DNA from 4 places in the Vibrio alginolyticus NBRC 15630 genome. Region 1 is predicted to be linked to each of the others. Evidence: predicted binding sites of a transcription regulator. Region 1 holds the regulator's gene; each other region holds the start of a gene.
The links. Region 1 encodes CRP, which controls carbon source genes, mostly activating them, when cyclic AMP is high. Its sites were predicted from a motif close to TGTGANNNNNNTCACA; they were not measured.
Positions count from the first base shown of each region.

Region 2: the regulator CRP is predicted to act here: its motif matches at 2,734-2,749, upstream of N646_RS08025 (CTP synthase).
Region 3: the regulator CRP is predicted to act here: its motif matches at 2,554-2,569, upstream of N646_RS18025 (NupC/NupG family nucleoside CNT transporter).
Region 4: the regulator CRP is predicted to act here: its motif matches at 2,314-2,329, upstream of cytR (DNA-binding transcriptional regulator CytR).

Region 1 covers NC_022349.1:2,030,136-2,035,642, forward strand. Annotated here, with positions in the region: gene N646_RS09275 (TIGR02444 family protein) at 1-149, shown strand, start outside; gene N646_RS09280 (hydrolase) at 237-1,244, shown strand; gene N646_RS09285 (YheU family protein) at 1,278-1,490, shown strand; gene N646_RS09290 (phosphoribulokinase) at 1,616-2,485, shown strand; gene crp (cAMP-activated global transcriptional regulator CRP) at 2,726-3,358, shown strand; gene N646_RS09300 (DUF1338 domain-containing protein) at 3,495-4,286, opposite strand; gene astD (succinylglutamate-semialdehyde dehydrogenase) at 4,535-5,507, opposite strand, start outside.
Region 2 covers NC_022349.1:1,775,362-1,780,868, forward strand. Annotated here, with positions in the region: gene eno (phosphopyruvate hydratase) at 1-930, opposite strand, end outside; gene N646_RS08025 (CTP synthase) at 1,009-2,649, opposite strand; gene mazG (nucleoside triphosphate pyrophosphohydrolase) at 2,855-3,658, opposite strand; gene relA (GTP diphosphokinase) at 3,883-5,507, opposite strand, start outside.
Region 3 covers NC_022359.1:597,529-603,035, reverse strand. Annotated here, with positions in the region: gene N646_RS18035 (alpha-ketoglutarate-dependent dioxygenase AlkB family protein) at 1-61, shown strand, start outside; gene N646_RS18030 (DUF3541 domain-containing protein) at 131-1,219, shown strand; gene N646_RS18025 (NupC/NupG family nucleoside CNT transporter) at 1,274-2,482, opposite strand; tRNA gene N646_RS18020 (tRNA-Leu) at 3,042-3,125, shown strand; gene N646_RS18015 (DUF2913 family protein) at 3,158-3,769, shown strand; gene N646_RS18010 (tryptophanase) at 3,848-5,248, opposite strand.
Region 4 covers NC_022349.1:2,637,541-2,643,047, reverse strand. Annotated here, with positions in the region: gene priA (primosomal protein N') at 75-2,279, shown strand; gene cytR (DNA-binding transcriptional regulator CytR) at 2,604-3,611, shown strand; gene ftsN (cell division protein FtsN) at 3,839-4,387, shown strand; gene hslV (ATP-dependent protease subunit HslV) at 4,503-5,054, shown strand; gene hslU (HslU--HslV peptidase ATPase subunit) at 5,078-5,507, shown strand, end outside.

The DNA of each region.
Region 1 (5,507 bases):
ATTTGGTGGACTGCATTAACTCACTTGCACTACTCAAAAATGATGGTGACCCACTGACGTTGAGATACTGTCGTCAACTCGGTGGGGAGCATTTGCAGCAAGCCTTTGCTATGCCGGTGCCAAACATTCAACCACCAAAACGCCCATAAATCTGTAGAATACCTATAATCTTTATAAAGGATTATATTAATAAGTTCTTCAACGGACACCGAAGGACCGCATAAGAGCAGTTAGGTATGACACAATTTTTCGCAGCCGCCGGGATCAAAAACCCGCATCTCCAAACGCTTTTGCCGCGTTTTATTCGCAAAAAAGCGTTATTTACGCCGATTTGGCAAACCCTCGATACATCCGATGGCGACTTTCTCGATCTCGCGTGGAGCGAGGACCCAACCCAAGAGCCTGCACAAAAAAAGCCGATTTTTGTTTTATTTCATGGGTTAGAGGGGTGCTTCTATAGCCCTTATGCCAATGGGTTAATGAATGCATTTGCTCAATCTGGATGGCTGTCGGTGATGATGCATTTTCGTGGCTGCAGCGGTAAACCAAACAAAAAAGCACGAGCTTACCATTCGGGTGAAGTGACGGATGCTCGTTACTTCCTAGAGCACCTTGAACAACGTTTTCCTGATCACCCCAAAGTTGCGGTTGGTATTTCTCTTGGCGGTAACATGTTGGCGAATTATTTAGCCCAATATAAAGACCACCCTATTTTGAATGCAGCGACTATTATCTCAGCGCCTTTAGACCTAGCAGCGTGTGCAAACCGTATTGAACAAGGCTTTTCGAAAGTGTATCGCCGTTACCTACTCTCTTCACTCAAACGCAACGCGTTGCAAAAACATCACTTGTTGCATGGCGAGCTCGCTTTGTCTTACAACTCAATAAAACGTGTCACACGATTGTATGAATTCGATGATTTGATCACGGCACCACTGCACGGCTTTAAAGACGCACAAGATTATTACGACCAATGCTCTGGCTTAAGTAAACTACAACAAATCACGCTACCGACACTGATCATCCATGCCAAAGACGATCCGTTCATGACCGACGATGTGATCCCGAAGTTTGTTCTGCCAGATAACATTGATTACCGTCTCTTTGAGCACGGCGGCCATGTTGGCTTCCTGACAGGAACGGCGTTAAAACCTAAGTTTTGGTTGGAGGAAGCGCTGCCTGCGTATTACGAAAGTATCGCCGCAGATTACCTTTCTGCTGTATCCAAGCAACGAACGCAGTAAACTAGCCGCTCATCATAAAAGTTAGAGGTATTTATGATCATTCCATGGCAAGACATTGCGCCGGAAACATTGGAAAACTTAATTCGTGAATTCGTCTTACGCGAAGGAACGGATTACGGAACCGTCGAGGTTTCTTTGCAAGACAAAATTGATCAAGTTAAAGCTCAATTGGAAAAAGGTGAAGCGGTTATCGTGTTCTCTGAGCTACACGAAACCGTCGATATTCAGCATAAAACAAAATTTTAGACCCTTCACATTTTACCGTATCCCACTCGATGACAAGGTATTGTTACGTGCTATAGTGGGATATCGACCGTGCAGTAGTAACTCTACTGCACATTACAGGTAAGTAATTTTCGACAAGGTTTGTCATGTCAGCTAAACACCCAATTATTGCGGTTACTGGTTCGTCCGGTGCCGGCACGACCACTACATCTGAAGCCTTCCGTAAAATGTTCAATATGATGAACGTTAAACCCGCATGGGTTGAAGGCGATAGCTTCCATCGCTTTACTCGCCCAGAAATGGACATCGAAATTCGCAAAGCCCGCGAGCAAGGTCGACACATTAGCTACTTTGGCCCACAAGCTAATGACTTCCCGGGATTAGAAGAGTTTTTCCGTAAGTTCGGGCATGACGGTACTGGCAGCGTGCGCCGTTATCTGCACACGTTTGACGAAGCGGTTCCCTACAATCAAATGCCAGGCACGTTTACACCGTGGCAAGACTTACCCGAAAACAGCGACGTGCTGTTTTATGAAGGGTTACATGGTGGCGTGGTCGATGGCGATGTTAATGTTGCTCAACATGTGGATTTCTTAATTGGCATGGTGCCGATTGTGAACTTAGAGTGGATCCAAAAATTCGTACGTGACACTCGCGATCGCGGCCATTCGCGTGAAGCGGTAATGGACTCAATCGTGCGATCCATGGACGATTACCTCAACTATATCACTCCGCAGTTTTCTCGTACTCACATCAACTTCCAGCGCGTACCGACCGTTGATACTTCCAACCCACTTAATGCAAAAGGCATCCCTAGTTTGGATGAGAGTTTTGTGGTGATTCGCCTACGCGGTATCAAGAATGTCGACTTCCCATATCTGCTGGCCATGATTGATGGCTCATTCATGTCACGCCACAACACGATTGTCGTACCCGGCGGTAAGATGAGCTTTGCAATGGAGCTCATAGTTCGGCCTATCCTACAACAGCTCATCGAAACAGGGAAAATTGGCTAAAAACCTGCCTGCGAAGATGTTTACTTTTCATACCGTGATCATGTGCACAGTTTTGCTTACAAAATCTCAATCATGGCACGATTAAAATCAAGAAATCGTTTTCGAAAAAGGATACTATTTCTTACCGAAACACAAGAGAGCTTGCAGCATATAAAAAGTGCTCTTATTCTAGTAGGCCTAATTCAGGCTTAGCTAAAATATGGATAGCGCAAGCGTACCCTGCAGAGGAAGTGAGATATTATGGTTCTAGGTAAACCTCAAACCGACCCAACATTAGAGTGGTTTCTTTCACACTGTCATATTCATAAGTACCCTTCAAAGAGCACGCTAATTCACGCGGGCGAAAAGGCAGAAACTTTGTACTACATCGTTAAAGGTTCTGTTGCGGTTCTTATCAAAGACGAAGAAGGTAAGGAGATGATCCTTTCTTACCTAAACCAAGGAGACTTTATTGGTGAACTTGGTCTATTCGAGGAAGACCAAGAGCGCACAGCTTGGGTTCGTGCTAAATCTCCTTGTGAAGTTGCTGAAATTTCTTTCAAGAAGTTCCGTCAGCTTATCCAAGTAAACCCAGACATCCTAATGCGTCTTTCTGCGCAGATGGCTCGTCGTCTTCAAGTAACTAGCCAAAAAGTGGGTGACCTGGCGTTCCTAGACGTAACTGGTCGTATCGCTCAGACGCTTCTGAACCTTGCAAAACAACCAGACGCAATGACTCACCCAGACGGCATGCAAATCAAGATCACTCGTCAAGAAATCGGTCAAATTGTTGGCTGTTCTCGTGAGACAGTAGGTCGTATTTTGAAGATGCTAGAAGAGCAGAACCTAATCTCTGCTCACGGTAAAACCATCGTGGTTTACGGTACTCGTTAATCTCAAACTAGAGTGACACGAACAAAATTATAAAAGCCACCAATGGCAACATTGGTGGCTTTTTATTTGCTCATGACCAAATGAGATAGGGTGCAGCGAACACTAATGAGTAAGCTTAACAGGTTAACCCTAAAACTTAGCCATTCGTACTTTCAAAGATTTTGTCAGCTGAAGCGGCCACGAAACCTGGGTACAAATCACCATTTTCCATCGGATAGCGCTTAGCAAATTCATAAAACCCGCCAGGGATAATTTCAGTGCCTTCGCTAAAACGAACCGCTACTTTATCTGCCATGGTCGATGACTGCTCTAGCAACACCTCAGGAGTGCCCTTCACTTCACCACCATTTTCATTAATGGTAAACCCAGCGGTACGCAGATGATCGTTTACCTGCTTCACTTCTTCATATTCATTGAGCTGGTTAACGCTCACCGTGAAGTGGTTTGCTCCGTAACCATGCGCCGCAAGCCAAGATGCGTACTCACTTTCTTTAGCCAACGTTTGGTAATCAGCAAAGCTTAAATCCCACAAGCGTCCACCATGTAAGAATGCGCTATCGTTCAGCTTGTCAGCATCGACTTGTGCCACCAAATTTTTCACAATCTCTTGTAGCTCAGACGAGCACTCTTCAACTTTTAGCTCACTAATAAATACTTTAGGTTTCTTCGGATCTGGGTGCTCATAGTGCTTAGCAACCAGCTTTTTGCTTTCGAAAACGTAATCACCACACGCCTTGTAACCAATAGCTACAAATGGCTTAGCTAGAGTTTCAATACCAAGAGGCGCGATATTGAAGGTACGTAAAGCTATATGATCATTAATCAGAGGCTCATCTTCTTGAAGCAGCTGATGCACTTTAGCCGCCGAAGGGCAAAGACGTTGAATGTAATCTTGCCATAGCGATTCAAATAACACATCGGGCGTCATAACGACTCCTTGTTACGAGATGTAGAGTTTAAAGGTAAGCGGAAGTTGGCTGCTCGTTCACAACAAAAGTTGTCCAGAATAATGAACGAGCAACCATCAACCTGTGACGGTAAATGCCAGTCAGTCAACACGCTTTTCCGAGTCTTTGCTCACTTTTCGTGTTCTGCCAACGATCACTACAACCCATACCTAAATGATGCGCCGGCAAGGTGAGCCGCAATGCATAGTTGCGACTCTATTATTAAATCTTATAGCGCTACACCTGGACTCAATGTTGCAGGCAAGACAGTTTCTTGACCTTCCATTGATGCCATTGGGTACGCACAGTAATCTGCTGCGTAGTAAGCGCTTGGACGCAAGTTACCCGACGCCCCCGGACCACCAAATGGTGCATCACCACTTGCACCCGTTAACTGGCGGTTGCGGTTCACGATGCCGGCACGAATGTGGTCCACGAAGTATTCCCACTCTTGGTCGTCGGTTGAAACCAAGCCAGCAGATAAACCAAAGCGCGTATCGTTTGCTAGCGCTACGGCTTTGTCTAATCCTTCGTAGCGCACCACTTGCAGAAGTGGGCCGAAGTATTCTTCATCTGGTAACTCAGCAATGTTCGTTACATCAATGATACCAGGAGAAACAAACGCCGCCTCTCCTGCTTTCGCTTCAATCAAGCTTTCACCGCCAAGAGACTGTAGATTAGCTTGTGCATCAAGAATAAACTTGGCTGCCACGACCGAAATTTGCGGTCCCATAAATGGCGCAGGTTCTGCAAATGGTTGGTCTACGCGAATATTGCGTGTCGCTTCAACGAGCTTGGTGATAAGCGCATCGCCTTTTTCACCCAATGGCACATACAAACGACGAGCACACGTACAACGCTGCCCAGCACTGATAAACGCTGACTGGATGATGGTGTAAACCGTGGCATCCAAATCACCATATTTATCAGAGATCACCATCGGGTTATTACCCCCCATTTCTAGTGCGAGCATCTTGCCTGGTTGACCCGCAAATTGACGGTGTAATACATGCCCCGTATTCGCGCTACCCGTAAACAGTACGCCATCAATGCCTTTTGCGTCAGCTAGGGCGATACCAGTTTCTTTAGCGCCTTGAACAAGGTTAATCACGCCTTTCGGCAAACCGGCTTCTTCCCATAGCTTCATCGCCAATTCACCCGTCCATGGCGTTTGCTCAGACGGTTTGAAGACTACCGTGTTA
Region 2 (5,507 bases), 250 kb from region 1:
ACCTAGTAGTTCAGTTTGGTGCTTGAAGCCATCCCAATCAGACTCGTCTAGACCGTCTTCGATAGAAACGATTGGGAATTGGTTAGCTAGCTCAGCTAGGTAGTGGTTGAACTCTTCAGAAGTGAAAGTTTTACCTTCGCCTTTCATGTTGTAGATGCCAGCTTCTTTGTCGAAGAACTCAGATGCAGCACAGTCCATAGCTAGAGTAACGTCTTTACCTAGTTCGTAACCAGCAGCTGCAACAGCTTCTGCGATAACTTCTAGAGCTTCAGCGTTAGATTTAAGGTTAGGAGCGAAACCACCTTCATCACCAACTGCAGTGCTGTAGCCTTTAGACTTAAGAACTTTAGCTAGGTTGTGGAATACTTCTGCACCGATACGTAGACCTTCTTTAAGAGTCTTAGCGCCAACTGGTTGGATCATGAACTCTTGGATGTCAACGTTGTTGTCTGCGTGCTCACCACCGTTGATGATGTTCATCATTGGTAGAGGCATAGAGAACTGACCTGCAGTGCCGTTTAGCTCAGCGATGTGCTCGTATAGAGGCATGCCTTTCGCAGCAGCAGCAGCTTTAGCGTTTGCTAGAGAAACAGCTAGGATAGCGTTAGCACCGAATTTAGATTTGTTTTCAGTGCCGTCTAGTTCGATCATTACTGCGTCGATTGCAGCTTGGTCTTTAGCGTCTTTGCCAACTAGAGCTTCAGCGATTGGGCCGTTTACAGCTTCAACTGCTTTAAGAACACCTTTACCTAGGAAACGTGCTTTGTCACCGTCACGTAGCTCAAGAGCTTCGCGAGAACCAGTAGATGCGCCAGATGGAGCTGCCGCCATACCTACGAAACCGCCTTCTAGGTGTACTTCAGCTTCTACAGTTGGGTTACCACGTGAGTCGATGATTTCACGACCTAGAACTTTAACGATCTTAGACATTAATGTTTCCTCTCGTTTCAAATATAAATGTCAATCTTAAAGGGCAGCAGCACAACCTTCGCCGCCGCCCGTATCCTTTTACTTCTCGAATTCGCCGCGTGCGTTTTGGCCCGCAGCCTTAACAAAACCTGCAAACAATGGATGTCCATCGCGAGGAGTCGAGGTGAATTCTGGGTGGAACTGAGCCGCTACAAACCATGGGTGAGCTGGGTTCTCAATCATTTCCACTAACTTCTTGTCCGCAGATAGACCTGATACTTTTAGGCCTGCTTTTTCGATTTGCGGACGAAGCACGTTATTCACTTCGTAACGGTGACGGTGACGTTCATGGATCGTCGCGCTACCGTACAGTTCACGAGCTTTAGTCCCTTTCTCTAGGTGACACAGCTGTGAACCAAGACGCATCGTACCGCCTAGGTCAGACTTTTCAGTACGCTCTTCTACGCTACCTGATTCGTCTACCCACTCTGTGATCAAACCTACCACAGGGTACTTAGTCTCTTTGTTAAATTCTGTTGAATGTGCACCTTCCATACCCGCAACGTTACGCGCGTATTCGATTAGTGCAACTTGCATACCCAAACAAATACCTAGGTAAGGCACGTTATTTTCACGTGCATATTGAGCCGCACGGATCTTGCCTTCAATACCACGATCGCCGAAGCCACCTGGTACTAGGATTGCGTCCAAACCTTCTAGAAGTTCAACGCCTTTTGTTTCGATATCTTGTGAGTCTACATACTTAATTGTGACGCTTAGGCGGTTTTTCAAGCCAGCGTGTTTAAGCGCTTCGTTCACAGATTTGTATGCATCTGGTAATTCAATGTATTTACCAACCATACCGATGGTTACTTCACCAGTAGGATTTGCTTCTTCGTAGATAACCTGTTCCCATTCAGAAAGGTCTGCTTCAGGAGCAGTAATACCAAAGCGAGCACACACAAGGTCATCTAGCCCTTGAGATTTAATCAACTGAGGGATCTTGTAGATAGAGTCTACATCCTTCATTGAAATTACTGCTTTTTCTGGAACATTACAGAACAGTGCGATTTTTTTACGCTCATTCGCAGGAATAACGCGATCGCTACGGCAAACTAGGATGTCTGGCTGAATACCGATAGATAGAAGTTCTTTTACAGAGTGTTGCGTCGGCTTAGTTTTCACTTCGCCCGCTGCCGCTAGGTAAGGAACAAGTGTTAGGTGCATGAACATTGCGCGCTCACGGCCTAGCTCAACAGCTAGCTGACGAATCGCTTCCATAAATGGTAGTGATTCGATATCACCAACAGTACCGCCAACTTCAACGATAGCCACATCATGGCCTTCAGAACCTGCAATAACGCGATCTTTGATTGCGTTAGTGATATGAGGGATAACTTGAATAGTTGCGCCTAGGTAGTCACCACGACGTTCTTTACGAAGCACGTCGGCATAAACACGACCTGCAGTGAAGTTGTTACGCTTGGTCATCTTGGTACGGATGAAACGCTCGTAGTGACCAAGGTCAAGGTCAGTCTCTGCGCCATCTTCTGTAACGAACACTTCACCGTGCTGAGTAGGGCTCATTGTGCCCGGGTCAACGTTGATGTAAGGGTCAAGCTTCATCATAGTCACTTTAAGACCACGAGCTTCTAGAATAGCCGCAAGAGATGCTGCTGCAATACCTTTACCTAGAGAGGATACAACCCCGCCAGTAACAAAAATGTAATTTGTCGTCATGTTTAACCTGAAATTGGTTGAATGAGGGAAATGGAGTGCTTCTGGACGGGAGATAAATATACCAGAAGCTCCTTACCGCCACAACGTGAAATCTATCACACCGTAATTTTTTATTTTTTGCTTCAAATCAAAGTGAGCAAAGACAAACCAAAGTCCGTTTTCGTGTAACCAAACAAGCTGACCTTATATTATGTATTCTGCCAGTTTACCTCTGCCTCGATTCTTCTTGTTTTACTTCATCCCAAAAATGGTCAAGTTCTGATAAAGAACAATCTGTAAGTACTTTGCCTGACTGCTGGACCTTACCTTCAACTTGTTTAAAACGTCGCGCAAACTTTACGTTTGCTTTTCCTAGTGCGACTTCTGGGTTTTTATCAAGGTGGCGAGCCAAATTGACAGTCGCAAATAGCAAATCACCGAGCTCCAACTCAACTTTCTCTTCATCGGGCTGAACTTGCAGTGCCTCTTCCATGACTTCGTCAATTTCTTCTCGTACTTTATCGACAACCGGGCCAAGTGAATCCCAATCAAACCCAAATTTTGCACATTTTTTCTGAATTTTTGTAGCACGAGAAAGTGCCGGCAAAGAGTTTGGTATTGAGTCTAGGATACTTTCTTCCGCTTTGCCTACTAGGGCTTTTTCTTTTGCTTTTTCCGCTTCCCAGTTCGCGTTAATTTCCTCGTCAGATTCAAACTCAACATCTGAAAAAACATGCGGGTGGCGACGAGTCAGTTTTTCGTTCACGGTTTCGACGACATCCGAAAAGTCGAACAGCTCTTGCTCTTTCGCTAGCTGACTGTAAAAAATCACCTGAAACAACAAATCCCCTAGCTCTTCTTTTAGATTGGGCCAATCTCGATTTTGAATCGCGTCCACCACTTCGTAGGTTTCTTCTATAGTATGCGGAACGATGGTGTCAAAGGTTTGTTTTAAGTCCCAAGGGCAACCGTTTTCTGGGTCACGCAACTTCGCCATGATTTGTTCTAACTGTTCAATTGGATGACTCATTTTTTGTTCCTTTAAACCTTTCTATTAAAGAAAAAGGTGAGCAGCCAAAACCACTCACCTTCCACATTGTATTTTCTCAGCAGCTTTCACTAAGTAATTGTTACTTTGACAAGGCAACAAATTTTCGCGACTCCTGAGCATAGCTCGCCTATGTGATGAGCCTGGGCCGGCACTCCGGAGTGCGTGCAGTCAACAACGCTACAACGACAACTATGACGAGAGTTTTAGCCGAGGCGTTTCACCGTCATGACATCCTTGATCTGTTCCACACGCTTCGAAACCCGCGAAAGCACCTCAATATTGGTGACTTCTAGGTCAAAGTCCATGATGGCAAGTTGACGTCTGTAGTCGACTCGGTTCTTCATACTGGTCACTTTGATCTTTTCGTTGGCGAACAGTGTCGTAATGTCTTTGAGTAGACCACCTCGCTCCATCGCTTCAACACGCACGGTGAGGATGTATGACCCCACAAAGCCGCTGCCCCAGACTGTATCGATGATGCGCTCTGGCGCATGATGGCGCAGTTCTTCTAACTGTTCACAGTCACTACGGTGTACTGAAATCCCACGACCTTGCGTTATGTAACCAGAGATATCGTCACCTGGAATTGGCTGACAGCAACGTGCTAGATGTGTCATTAGGTTATCGACGCCTTCTACTACAACTGCGTCTTTTTTCGGTCGGCTTTGCGCGGGTGATTTATGCTCAGCTTCTTGCAGTTTTTCCAGTGCTTGCTGGTCTTCTTCCTCTGCCGTTGGCTTGTTAACTAACGCGTTAATATGGTTAATGATTTGGTTGATGCGCAAATCACCGCTACCTACACCAACATACAATTCATCTGGTGTTTTGACGTTAAACCGCTTGAGGGCGTAATGCTCTGCATCTTTTAACGTTGCGCCAATTTTGGCTAACTCATGCTCAAGGATTTCACGACCTGCTTCAAGGTTCTTCTCACGGCTTTGTTTTCGGAACCAGGCGTTAATTTTGGCACGCGCACGACCAGAATGAACGAAGCCTAATGATGGGTTTAACCAGTCACGAGATGGGTTAGGTTCTTTCTGAGTGATAATCTCGACTTGGTCACCCATATGTAATTTATGCGTGAACGGCACAATACGACCTCCGACTTTGGCACCGATACAACGGTGTCCCACTTCGGAGTGAATGTGATAGGCAAAATCTAGCGGCGTTGCCCCCATTGGCAAATCGACAACATCACCACGTGGTGTAAAGGCATAAACACGGTCATCAAAGACTTGGCTACGCAGCTCATCGAGCATTTCGCCAGAGTCAGACATTTCTTCTTGCCAATCCAATAGCTTACGCAGCCACGTGATCTTCTCATCATAACCGCTTCGGCTGCTTGCCCCTTCTTTATATTTCCAGTGCGCTGCAACCCCCAGTTCCGACTCTTCATGCATTTGCTTGGTACGAATCTGGATCTCGATGGTTTTGCCTTCTGGCCCTAGAATTACTGTATGGATCGATTGATAACCGTTTGGTTTAGGGTTAGCAACGTAGTCATCAAACTCGCTCGGTAGGTGCTTGTATTTGGTGTGAACTACGCCTAAAGCCGCGTAACAATCTTGCAGTTTGTCTGCGATGATACGCACTGCTCGCACATCAAACAGCTCATCAAAGGCCAAACTCTTTTTCTGCATTTTTCGCCAAATGCTGTAGATGTGCTTAGGTCGACCACTCACTTCGGCATTGATGCCCGACACTTCCATTTCGTGCGTGAGGTCTTCAACAAAGTCTTTGATGTACTGTTCACGAACAATGCGTCGCTCAGAAAGCTGTTTGGCAATTTGTTTGTAAGTTTCCGGTTGTTGGTAGCGGAAAGCGTAAT
Region 3 (5,507 bases), on a different replicon from region 1:
AACCGCGAAAACCAAAGATGAACGTATCAACCTGACTTTTAGGCAAATTTTTAACTATTGACTCAGCTTTTACATTCTCAATTAATATTGATGGTAGGTTTAGGTTCAGGACTTCATAGGGAATGGATTTATGCGTATTAAACCTCTTAGCTTAGCGGTCTTACTCTCTTGCTCACTTACCTTTGCAGCTCAGGCATCACAGGAAGAGGTACCGCTTCTCGATAATACTCAATCAGCGCAGTTGATTCGTAGTACCTACGAACAGGAACTGTTCACTTTCCCGGCGTTTAAAGAGGGCCATTTTGGCTTACGCATGTACCGCCAAACATTAGATGAGAAATATCACGCTGCCATTTGGACCGACATGGCACAAGTAGCCAGCCGGTTAAACCAATTTGCTAATGAAGTCGTTGAACCAGAAGACATCATTCTCTATTCATCTCAAAGGCTGACCACGTATCAAGAGAAAGAAACCGAACGAGGTCAGCGACGCTATACCGTGACTAAACACCATCCTGAGTACCTTTATCTTGGTGTGGATTTGCTTGGCGCAATGGCAAGAGCAAACGAATATGGCCTACAACATAAACAAGACAAAACGCTGAGAAAAATTATTAGGCGCTACGATTTCTCGCGTTACGTTACGGACAAAGAGATGATAGAGGCATGGGCAGCTCAGCTTGCAAACCAAGTCTACTGGCTTCGTCAGCTAGGAGAGCAAGATGTGGTCGAGGAATTCACTCAAACCTTCCGGAACACCTACCCCGACGATAAAGATAAGATGCTTTCAGCTCAGCAGTATTGGAACAAACTCTATGGTATGACGCACATCATCTTTGCCGATTCAAAGTATTATCAGGAGCGAGTAAGCGAGAAGAAACACCAATGGATTTATGATTACTTTCGCAACAACATCGACACTATCCTACTGCGCGCCAAAGAAGACGTGATTGCGGAAGTCGGCATTTCGTTTTTGTTAGCAGGCTTGGACCATGATCCGGTCGTAAAGAAAACCCGCCAAGCCATTCGTCACGCAATCAACGCAGAAAAAGGGATGATTCCGTCGGTCGACGGTAACTTTGATCTCAAGTACGGCGAACACCGTAACGTGCTAGCCATCATGCTGCTCGATTGGAAAGGGGTACATAAAGCGCCAACTTATCAAGAGCACCCAGAGGCTTTTAAATCGATACCTTACGGCTTAATGCCCAAGCCTTAGAAATAACAAAACCCGCCTAAATGGCGGGTTTTTAGTGTGGATCTTCAATCTAAATTAGAGAGAGATAAAAATGCCCGCTAAGCACGCACTCATCAGGTTAGCGAGTGTACCAGCAGCAACCGCTTTTAGGCCTAGACTTGCAACATCTTTGCGGCGCTCAGGTGCCATCACGCCGATAGAGCCCAACTGAATCGCAATTGAGCCAATGTTCGCAAAACCACACAACGCAAAAGTGATAATAATTTGAGTATGCTCAGACAGTGTCGCTTTGTGCTGCACAAAATCGATAAACGCAACAAACTCATTCATCACCACTTTCTGACCAATGTATGAACCCGCAGCTAGAATTTCGTGGCTTGGCACACCAATCAACCACGCTAGAGGTGCAAACAAATAACCAAAAATCGCTTGTAGCGTTACGCCAGAGAAACCAAGTATCTCACCCAAGTTTTCTAACCCCGTGTTCACCATCGCGATAACACTCACGAAAGCGATAAGCATGGTACCAACAGCAACGGCAACTTTCATACCGCCCATGGCACCGCTTGCTAGCGCATCAATTACGTTGCTTTCTTCTGATTTATCTAGCTCAATATTGTTGTAATCGCTTGGCGTTTGACGCTCAGGAACGATGATTTTTGCCATCATCAAACTACCTGGTGCTGCCATAAAGCTTGCCGCGATCAAGTATTTGAGGTCGACCCCCAAACCAGCATAACCACCAAGCACACTGCCCGCCACTGAAGCCATACCACCAGCCATCACAGCAAACAGTTCAGAGCGAGTCATGTTAGAAAGAAATGGACGAATAAGAAGTGGTGACTCGCCTTGAGATAAGAAAATGTTCCCTGTTGCAACCAAAGACTCTGCTTTACTCGTACCCAAGAACTTCTGGATAGCGCCGCCAATAAATTGAATCACTTTTTGCATAATGCCCAAATAGTAAAGGGCGGAGATAAGAGCACTGAAGAAGATGATGATAGGAAGGACACGAATAGCGAAGATAAAGCCAGAAGAAGCGAGGTCACCAAAGAGGAATTTAATCCCTTCATCAGCAAAGCTGAGTAGCCCCGCGACACCATTACTTAAACTCGCTAGCGCCGCTTGACCCAACGGGAAATAGAGCACTAACGCAGCAAACCCCATTTGTAGCATCAAGGCGCGAGATACAGTTTTCCAATTAATGGAAGAACGACCTTCAGAAAGTAGGAAAGCACAACCTAGCAGTGCAACAATACCAAATAGACTAAATAGAACACTCATGAGCTGGACCTACTAAACGTTGAAAAAGAAAAAAGAGCCAAAGGAATTGGCAGAAGAAAGGGACAACGCAGCGAGTGATAACTCACTTTTAGATCCAGAATGCAGACAGAACGAATAGTTCGACATCTTATTTTTACCTTATACAAGCAATTGAACGTAGCTGGTCCGGTCCGTGGGGTCATTCACTGCTGGCGAGCATGTTGCTTGGCCTGCTCCATGTGACGGCTTGTATGGGTAAGGGTCCTGAACAACTAAACCCTAATTCCCGCTTAAACGGGACGCAAGTATAGCCAACAAAAAGAGATATTCATCACATTTATTTACGCAAACGTTCAAGCGTTCAAAATTTAGGCAAAAGCACTCTTTTGTCGTCATACTATTAATAAAAGTAAGGGCATAAGGATAGGCGTTGATGGTAAAAAACATAAAAGTGACCAATAAATATGCAATCAAACTCGAAAGAGCCAAAATTCGTCATTTTGCTCTCGCCAACAGGTGGATTTTGGTTATAATTCGCGTTGCTTCTTTCGAGGCCTCTGAGTATTCAGAGCATCATGATGCCGAGATGGTGAAATTGGTAGACACGCTAGCATGAGGTGCTAGTGCCTTTGGTGTGAGGGTTCGAGTCCCTCTCTCGGCACCATTATCCTTCTTCCCTAATTTTGTTCGAGTGTAATGCAAAGTTCTAAGCAGGCGAGACAGTCTACAGATGCTAATCAACTTCTGAGTGAGCTTGCGGTTCACGCTTTATTACACCTGCACTTTAAAATTCACGCGTCCTCGCATGGCCTCTCCCTTAAAGAACGTAATGACTTACTTCAGAAATGGCTGAAACCAAAACTGAAGAGTAATCGCTATAAGCTGATTAAAAAGCCGTTAAAGTCTTTGACTCAGCAGGCAAAAGGTGAGAACGGAAATCTGGAAGTATTACTCGAGCGCTGCGTCGGTGCAGACAAACCCAGCAACCCTCAACCCGATCTAGATAGCTACTTGCTGCTGATCAACGAGATTGAGAAGAAACTGGGGACTACCGTGTTATTATCGCGACCGGAAGACGTCGACTTATCTCACGACCAACACGGCTGTTTGCTGTGTGTGCTTTCTGAGAACTTAAATCAGCACTTCGATGATAATAACGCCCTAATCGCTCCTATTTCGATGCTGTTCCGCGGACCAATGAGTCAACGTTCGCTTTTCCTTGGCAGCATTTACGCCAGTGGTACCTTCAATTATGAAGTGCAGTATCAAGACGACCAGTTCGTTCGCATCACATTAGAGTTGGCGTAAATGTAACGCTAAGAAATAAGCGAATCGAAAAAGGCCGCGAAACTCGCGGCCTTTTGCTTATCTAGATTTAAACTTGAGTTAATCGATCTCTTTAAATCGAGCAGTAAAGTGGCGCAGCACTGGTGGCTCGTACTCGAAAGTGAGCCCTTTTAACTCATGTGCACGATTTTTCAGTTCGATAATCGCATCCGCAATGTAATCCATATGATCGTTTGTGTAGACACGACGTGGAATGGTCAAACGCATCAACTCAAGCTCTGACGCTTTTTGTTTACCCGTTTCCGGATCTCGACCAAGCAGCAACGAACCTATCTCTACTGCTCGAATACCCGCTTCCAAGTACAAAGCATTACACAATACCTGCGCAGGAAACTGATCCGCTGGAATATGTGGCAAAATCTTAGCGGCATCCACAAACACTGCGTGACCACCCGTTGGGTATTGAATTGGAATACCGCCTTCACGTAAGCGCTCACCTAAGTATTGAACTTGGCTAATTCGGTAGTGAAGAAAATCTTCATCTGCCGCTTCATACAAACCGCGAGCGAGCGCTTCCATATCACGCCCAGCCATACCACCGTATGTCACAAATCCTTCCATGGGTACACAACGTGTCTGCACCGCCTGGAACAACTCCTTATGATCACGAATACAACACATGCCACCAATGTTTACCATCGGGTCTTTCTTAGCTGACATGGTGAGCATATCACCGTACTGGTACATCTCACGGATGATTTCCAGAATCGATTTATTTTCGTAACCCGCTTCACGCTGCTTGATAAAGTAGGCGTTCTCACAGTAACGAGCCGAGTCAATCACCACTGGAATATCGCACTTGGTTGCAATCTCGTACACACTGCGCATGTTTTCCATCGACACAGGCTGACCACCGGAGCTATTACAAGTAATCGTGGTGATAATTGCACAAATGTTATGCGAACCGTACGCTTCAATTGTTGCCACCAGCTTATCGATATCAAAATTGCCCTTCCAATCATAAGGCGTAGTGGTGTCGAATGCTTCTTCCGTTACCACGTTAATCGCTTTACCGCCATTGAGTTCAATGTGACCCGCTGTGGTATCAAAATGGTAGTTCGAGATAAATACTGGCGTTTCGCCACCACGCACCTGACGCATACGCTCAATCAAAGCTGGGAACAAAATTTGCTCGGCACCACGCCCTTGGTGTGCAGGCACGGTGAGCTTATAACCGAAGAAGTGCTCCACTGCATCACACAGGTTGTAGTAATTTCGACTCCCCGCATAGGATTCATCCCCCATCATGATGCCAGCCCACTGATTATCACTCATGGCACCAGTGCCAGAGTCAGTCAGCAAATCGATATAAACATCATCACTACGAAGAAGAAATGGATTATAGCCCGCTTCTTTTAACGCGACTTCACGGTCTGCCAAAGTCGTCATTTTGATTGGCTCAACCATTTTGATACGGAAAGGTTCTGGAATACGTTTCATTGTTAATTTCCTTATACGCATTGCCCTACGCAGTTTCACGTAAGACTAAAAAACAAATAGATAGAATGCTTTTCAATGCGATTGCATTGAGGAAATCAACGAGAAGAGATTTTACTAAGAAGAGACAAGCAGTAGTCTAGGTTATACCAGAACGACAGCACCAAACGGCTATCGAGAATATCCTTTATTCTCATCGTCTTCGTCCTCCTGATAAAAATAAAAAGTCAGAAACCCTATGTCTCTGACCTTTTCAATATAG
Region 4 (5,507 bases), 610 kb from region 1:
GCTTTACTCGAATTTCCATACCGATTTTAATAGACTCTCATTTCCTTTCCCTCTTTTTTAATAGCTAAGAATTTATGCGTCCAACCATTGCTAGAGTGGCATTACCCGTTCCGCTCGACAAACAATTTGATTACGCCATTCCGGGGCACCTGTTTCCGATCATTGGTGGACGCGTTTCCGTACCTTTTGGACGCCAAACGTTAGTTGGCATCGTCACCGCGATGGTTAATCACTCGGACTTTCCCAAAGAGCAACTCAAGCCAATCAAAGCAGTTCTTGATTCTCAGCCGATATGGTCTGAAAAGCTTTATTCGTTGCTGACTTGGTGCAGCCAGTTCTACCAATACCCACTTGGAGATACGCTACACAATGCGATGCCAGCAGCTCTACGTAAAGGAAAGCCTGCAGATTTTGCGACGCTACAAGAGTGGCAAATTACCGAATCCGGTAAAGACAAGCTGATGCAAGGGCTTGATCGTCGAGCGGTCAAACAACAGAAGGTCTTGCAAATGTTGGTTAACGGCGCTTTGCCTCACCAGGAATTTGTCGACCAAGAGATAGCCTCAACAGTACTAAAGTCTTTAGAAGAGAAAGGCTGGATTGAACGTATCGAGAAGAAGCCTGTAATCACCCAGTGGGGACAGCACGTTGAATGCGACGTCGAAAAGCCAAAGCTCAACCACGAACAAGCGCTGGCTATTGCAAGTGTAAATAGCCAAACAGGCTTTGCTTGCTATTTATTAGAGGGAGTAACTGGCTCTGGTAAAACCGAAGTTTACTTAAACCTTATCAAGCCAGTTTTAGAGCAAGGGAAACAAGCCTTGGTTTTAGTACCAGAGATTGGCTTAACGCCCCAAACCATCAACCGCTTTAAACGCCGTTTTAATGTGCCAGTTGACGTCATCCACTCCGGGTTAAACGAGACGGAGCGTCTGAATGCGTGGCTTTCTGCACGCGACAAAGCGGCCGGAATCATTATCGGCACACGCTCTGCCCTACTCGCGCCTTTTGCTGATCTCGGGATTATCATTGTGGACGAGGAACATGACACCTCTTACAAACAGCAAGATAGCTTGCGTTATCATGCACGCGATGTTGCTGTAATGCGCGCTCATAAAGAACAAGTTCCGATTGTTCTGGGCTCAGCCACACCTGCACTGGAGACATTGCACAATGCCTTGTCAGGCAAATATCACCATTTAACACTAACCCAACGAGCTGGCTCTGCCGTGCCAACCACCAATAAAGTGTTAGATGTAAAAGGTCAGTATTTAGAAAGTGGCTTATCTGCCCAACTGATTGCCGAGATGCGCAAGCATTTAAAAGCTGGCAATCAAGTAATGTTGTTTCTTAACCGCCGAGGCTTTTCGCCCGCTTTGATGTGCCATGAATGCGGTTGGATTGCAGAATGTAAACGCTGTGATGCGTACTATACGTTCCACCATTACAGCAACGAAATACGCTGCCATCACTGCGGCTCACAACAACCGGTAATTCATCAGTGTCAGGGGTGTGGTTCAACCCAATTGGTTACCGTCGGCGTAGGAACGGAACAACTCGAACAACAATTGGCTCAGTTATTTCCAGAATACAACGCCATTCGCATCGACAGAGACAGCACACGTCGCAAAGGTAGTTTGGAAGATGCCCTTGAATCGATTCGTAAAGGTGAACATCAAATTCTGATTGGCACCCAAATGCTGGCTAAGGGGCACCATTTTCCAAATGTAACGCTCGTTGCTCTTTTGGATGTTGATGGCTCTCTCTATAGTAGTGACTTCCGCGCTTCCGAGCGACTAGCGCAGTTGTTTATTCAAGTCGCAGGTCGTGCCGGCCGCGCAAGTAAACCTGGCGAGGTTATCCTACAAACCCACCATCCTGAGCACAGCTTGCTGCAGGCCCTGCTTCAAAAAGACTATCGCCACTTTGCTATGACTGCTCTGGAAGAACGCAAATTGGCTCAGCTTCCACCTTATAGTTTCTTGACTCTGTTTAAAGCAGAGGCGAACCAAAGTGAGGTAGTTGAAGACTTCCTGCGTCAGGTTCGCTTTACGTTAGAGTCACACCCTCTGTTCGATGATTCCTGCATGGTGTTAGGCCCTACTCCTTCACCTTTGGCCAAGCGGGCTGGTAAATACCGTTGGCAACTATTACTGCAAACTCAGCATCGTTCATTGATGCAAAAGTTATTAACCAGTGCCAAACCTGCTATTGAGTTGTTGCCAAATGCTAAGAAAGTACGCTGGAATTTAGACATAGAACCACAAGATCTCAGCTAGCAAACGTTTAACTATGTAATGAATTACCATTTAATGTGACCAGAATCACACCAAGATTACAATTTTTGTTAAACAGACCGTAACTTTCACTTTAGAAATGAATAGACTATCCAAATTAGAAAAGTCTAAAGTGACTTGTTTGCACAGGCTTAGATTAAAACAATGACTATTCCCACAAATTGATATCGCGGTGAAGAATCCATTTTCCCACTCGTTAACACGAACTGAGCGAAGAGCAAATACAGCTCTAACTCGGTTTGATTACTCTGATTTCAAACCGGAATAACGTCATCTTGGCAAAAAATAAATGAGAGGTTAAAAACTATGGCGACAATGAAGGATGTTGCCCAGCTTGCGGGAGTGTCTACGGCTACGGTATCTCGAGCCTTAATGAATCCAGAGAAAGTCTCTTCTTCTACAAGAAAGAGAGTAGAAGATGCCGTACTTGAAGCGGGTTATTCTCCAAACTCATTAGCGCGTAACTTACGTAGAAACGAATCAAAAACCATTGTTACTATCGTTCCCGACATCTGTGATCCTTATTTTTCTGAAATTATTCGCGGTATTGAAGATGCAGCCATGGAACATGGCTATCTAGTCCTGCTGGGCGATAGCGGACAACAGAAGAAACGCGAAAGCTCTTTCGTTAACCTCGTATTTACTAAGCAGGCAGATGGAATGCTACTGCTTGGTACAGATCTACCATTCGATGTCAGTAAGCCAGAGCAAAAGAACTTACCTCCGATGGTAATGGCGTGTGAATTTGCGCCAGAGCTCGAGCTTCCGACAGTACATATTGATAACCTGACCTCAGCATTTGAAGCGGTGAATTACCTGACTCAATTAGGTCATAAACGCATTGCTCAAATCTCTGGACCAGATACAGCAATATTGTGTCAGTTCCGCCAGCAAGGCTACCAACAAGCCCTGCGCCGTGCCGGCATCAATAAAGATCCACAATATAGTGTCATTACTGAGTTTTCTTTTGATGGCGGAGCAAAAGCCGTTCGTAAACTGCTCGAATTGCCAGAACCACCAACGGCTATTTTCTGCCACTGTGACACAATGGCCATCGGCGCAATTCAAGAAGCGAAAAAGCTTGGCTTACGAGTACCGCAAGATCTCTCTGTTGTGGGCTTTGATGACATTAACTTCGCTCAGTACTGCGATCCACCGTTGACCACCATCTCTCAACCTCGCTATGAGATTGGTCGACAAGCGATGCTAATGATGCTCGAGATGTTAAAAGGCCACGACGTGCATTCAGGCTCGCGTCTGCTTGAAACTAATCTCGTCATTCGTGGAAGTGCAGCGCCACCACAGCGCCCTTAACCTAAAGATTAGGTATTCATCCCCAAAGCGGTGCTAAGGCGCCGCTTTTTTATTTACCCCTCCTGCTTTTTGTATATCCCCGAATAAATATAAGCGAGAACAGAAACACACTCCCCTACACTCGGGCGTTGTCGCGCTTTAGCTATCAAGATTCTATCAATAGGGTGTTTTCTCAACTCGTTCTGGATTAACATATTTGCAAGAATCCTTGATGACCAGAAATAACCGTGGCAAATAGAGATTATGTAAGACGGGGGCGAGGCGCCCCAAAAAAGTCGACAAAAAAACAGCCGCCGAGAAGAAAAAAACCTTGGCGCAGTGGCCTGCTCGCTATCTTGCTCGTGGGCGGTTTTGGCTATGGTCTTTACCTTTTGAGTAGCGACCCAGAACCTAAACAACCAGTCGTGAAGCAGCCAACAACCACTGTAAGCAAACCAAAGCCGAAAAAAGACTTGCCGCCACCACCAGAAGAAAAATGGGAATATGTTGAGTCACTACCGAAACGTGAAGTTGAAGTTGTGGCCAAAGAAATTGAAGTTTCTAAAATTCCTTACATCATGCAGTGTGGCGCGTACAAAACTCAGGCACAAGCCGAAGAGCGCAAGCTTGCAATCGCGTTCCAAGGGATGTCGAGCAAGATTCGTAAGAAAGAAGGCAGTTCATGGTATCGCGTGGTGCTAGGTCCGTATAAGTTCAAACGTGATGCAGAACGTGACCGTCATAAACTGCAACGCGCGAAAATCGAGCCGTGCGCGATTTGGAAAGAAAATCTTTAAACTCAGGCCCTAGGAGCTAAGATCCTAGGGCCTTTCTTTTTGCCCCCTTGAATCCCCATTTCTCCTCCCCCATATACTGAATTAAATCCAAAGAGAAATAATCAAGAGGTCGACTGTGACTACCATTGTATCTGTACGTCGAAATAATAAAGTCGTCATCGCGGGTGATGGCCAAGTATCTCTAGGCAATACCGTAATGAAAGGTAATGCGCGCAAAGTTCGCCGCCTATACAACAACCAAGTACTAGCGGGCTTTGCCGGCGGTACTGCGGATGCCTTCACCCTTTTTGAGCGCTTCGAAAGCAAACTGCAAATGCACCAAGGTCACCTAACCAAAGCGGCAGTTGAGCTAGCCAAAGACTGGCGTAGCGATCGTGCTTTGCGCAAGCTCGAAGCATTACTTGCCGTTGCCGACGAAACCGCATCGTTAATCATTACCGGTAATGGTGATGTCGTACAGCCAGAACACGACCTGATTGCGATTGGCTCTGGTGGTGCTTACGCACAAGCTGCCGCAACCGCCCTACTAGAAAACACAGATCTAGATGCTCGTGAGATCGCGGAAAAAGCTCTCAATATCGCGGGTGATATTTGTGTCTTCACTAACCATCACCACACGGTAGAAGAGCTAGACTCAGCAGTAGAGCCTGAAAAACCAACCGCGTAATCGTAACGAAGTAAGGAAAGAATATGTCTGAAATGACGCCTCGCGAAATCGTTCATGAATTGAACCGCCACATTATCGGTCAAGAAAAAGCCAAGCGTTCGGTTGCGATTGCACTTCGTAACCGCTGGCGCCGCATGCAGCTTGAAGAAAGCTTGCGTGCCGAAGTGACGCCAAAAAACATCTTGATGATTGGCCCTACTGGTGTTGGTAAGACTGAAATCGCACGACGCCTCGCAAAACTGGCAAATGCCCCTTTCATCAAAGTTGAAGCGACAAAATTCACCGAAGTGGGTTACGTTGGTAAAGAAGTTGAAACCATCATCCGTGACCTAACAGATGTCGCTGTGAAAATGACGCATCAACAAGCGATGGAGAAAGTGAAATTCCGCGCAGAAGAGCAAGCGGAAGAACGCATTCTTGATGCGCTACTGCCACCAGCACGTGATAGCTGGG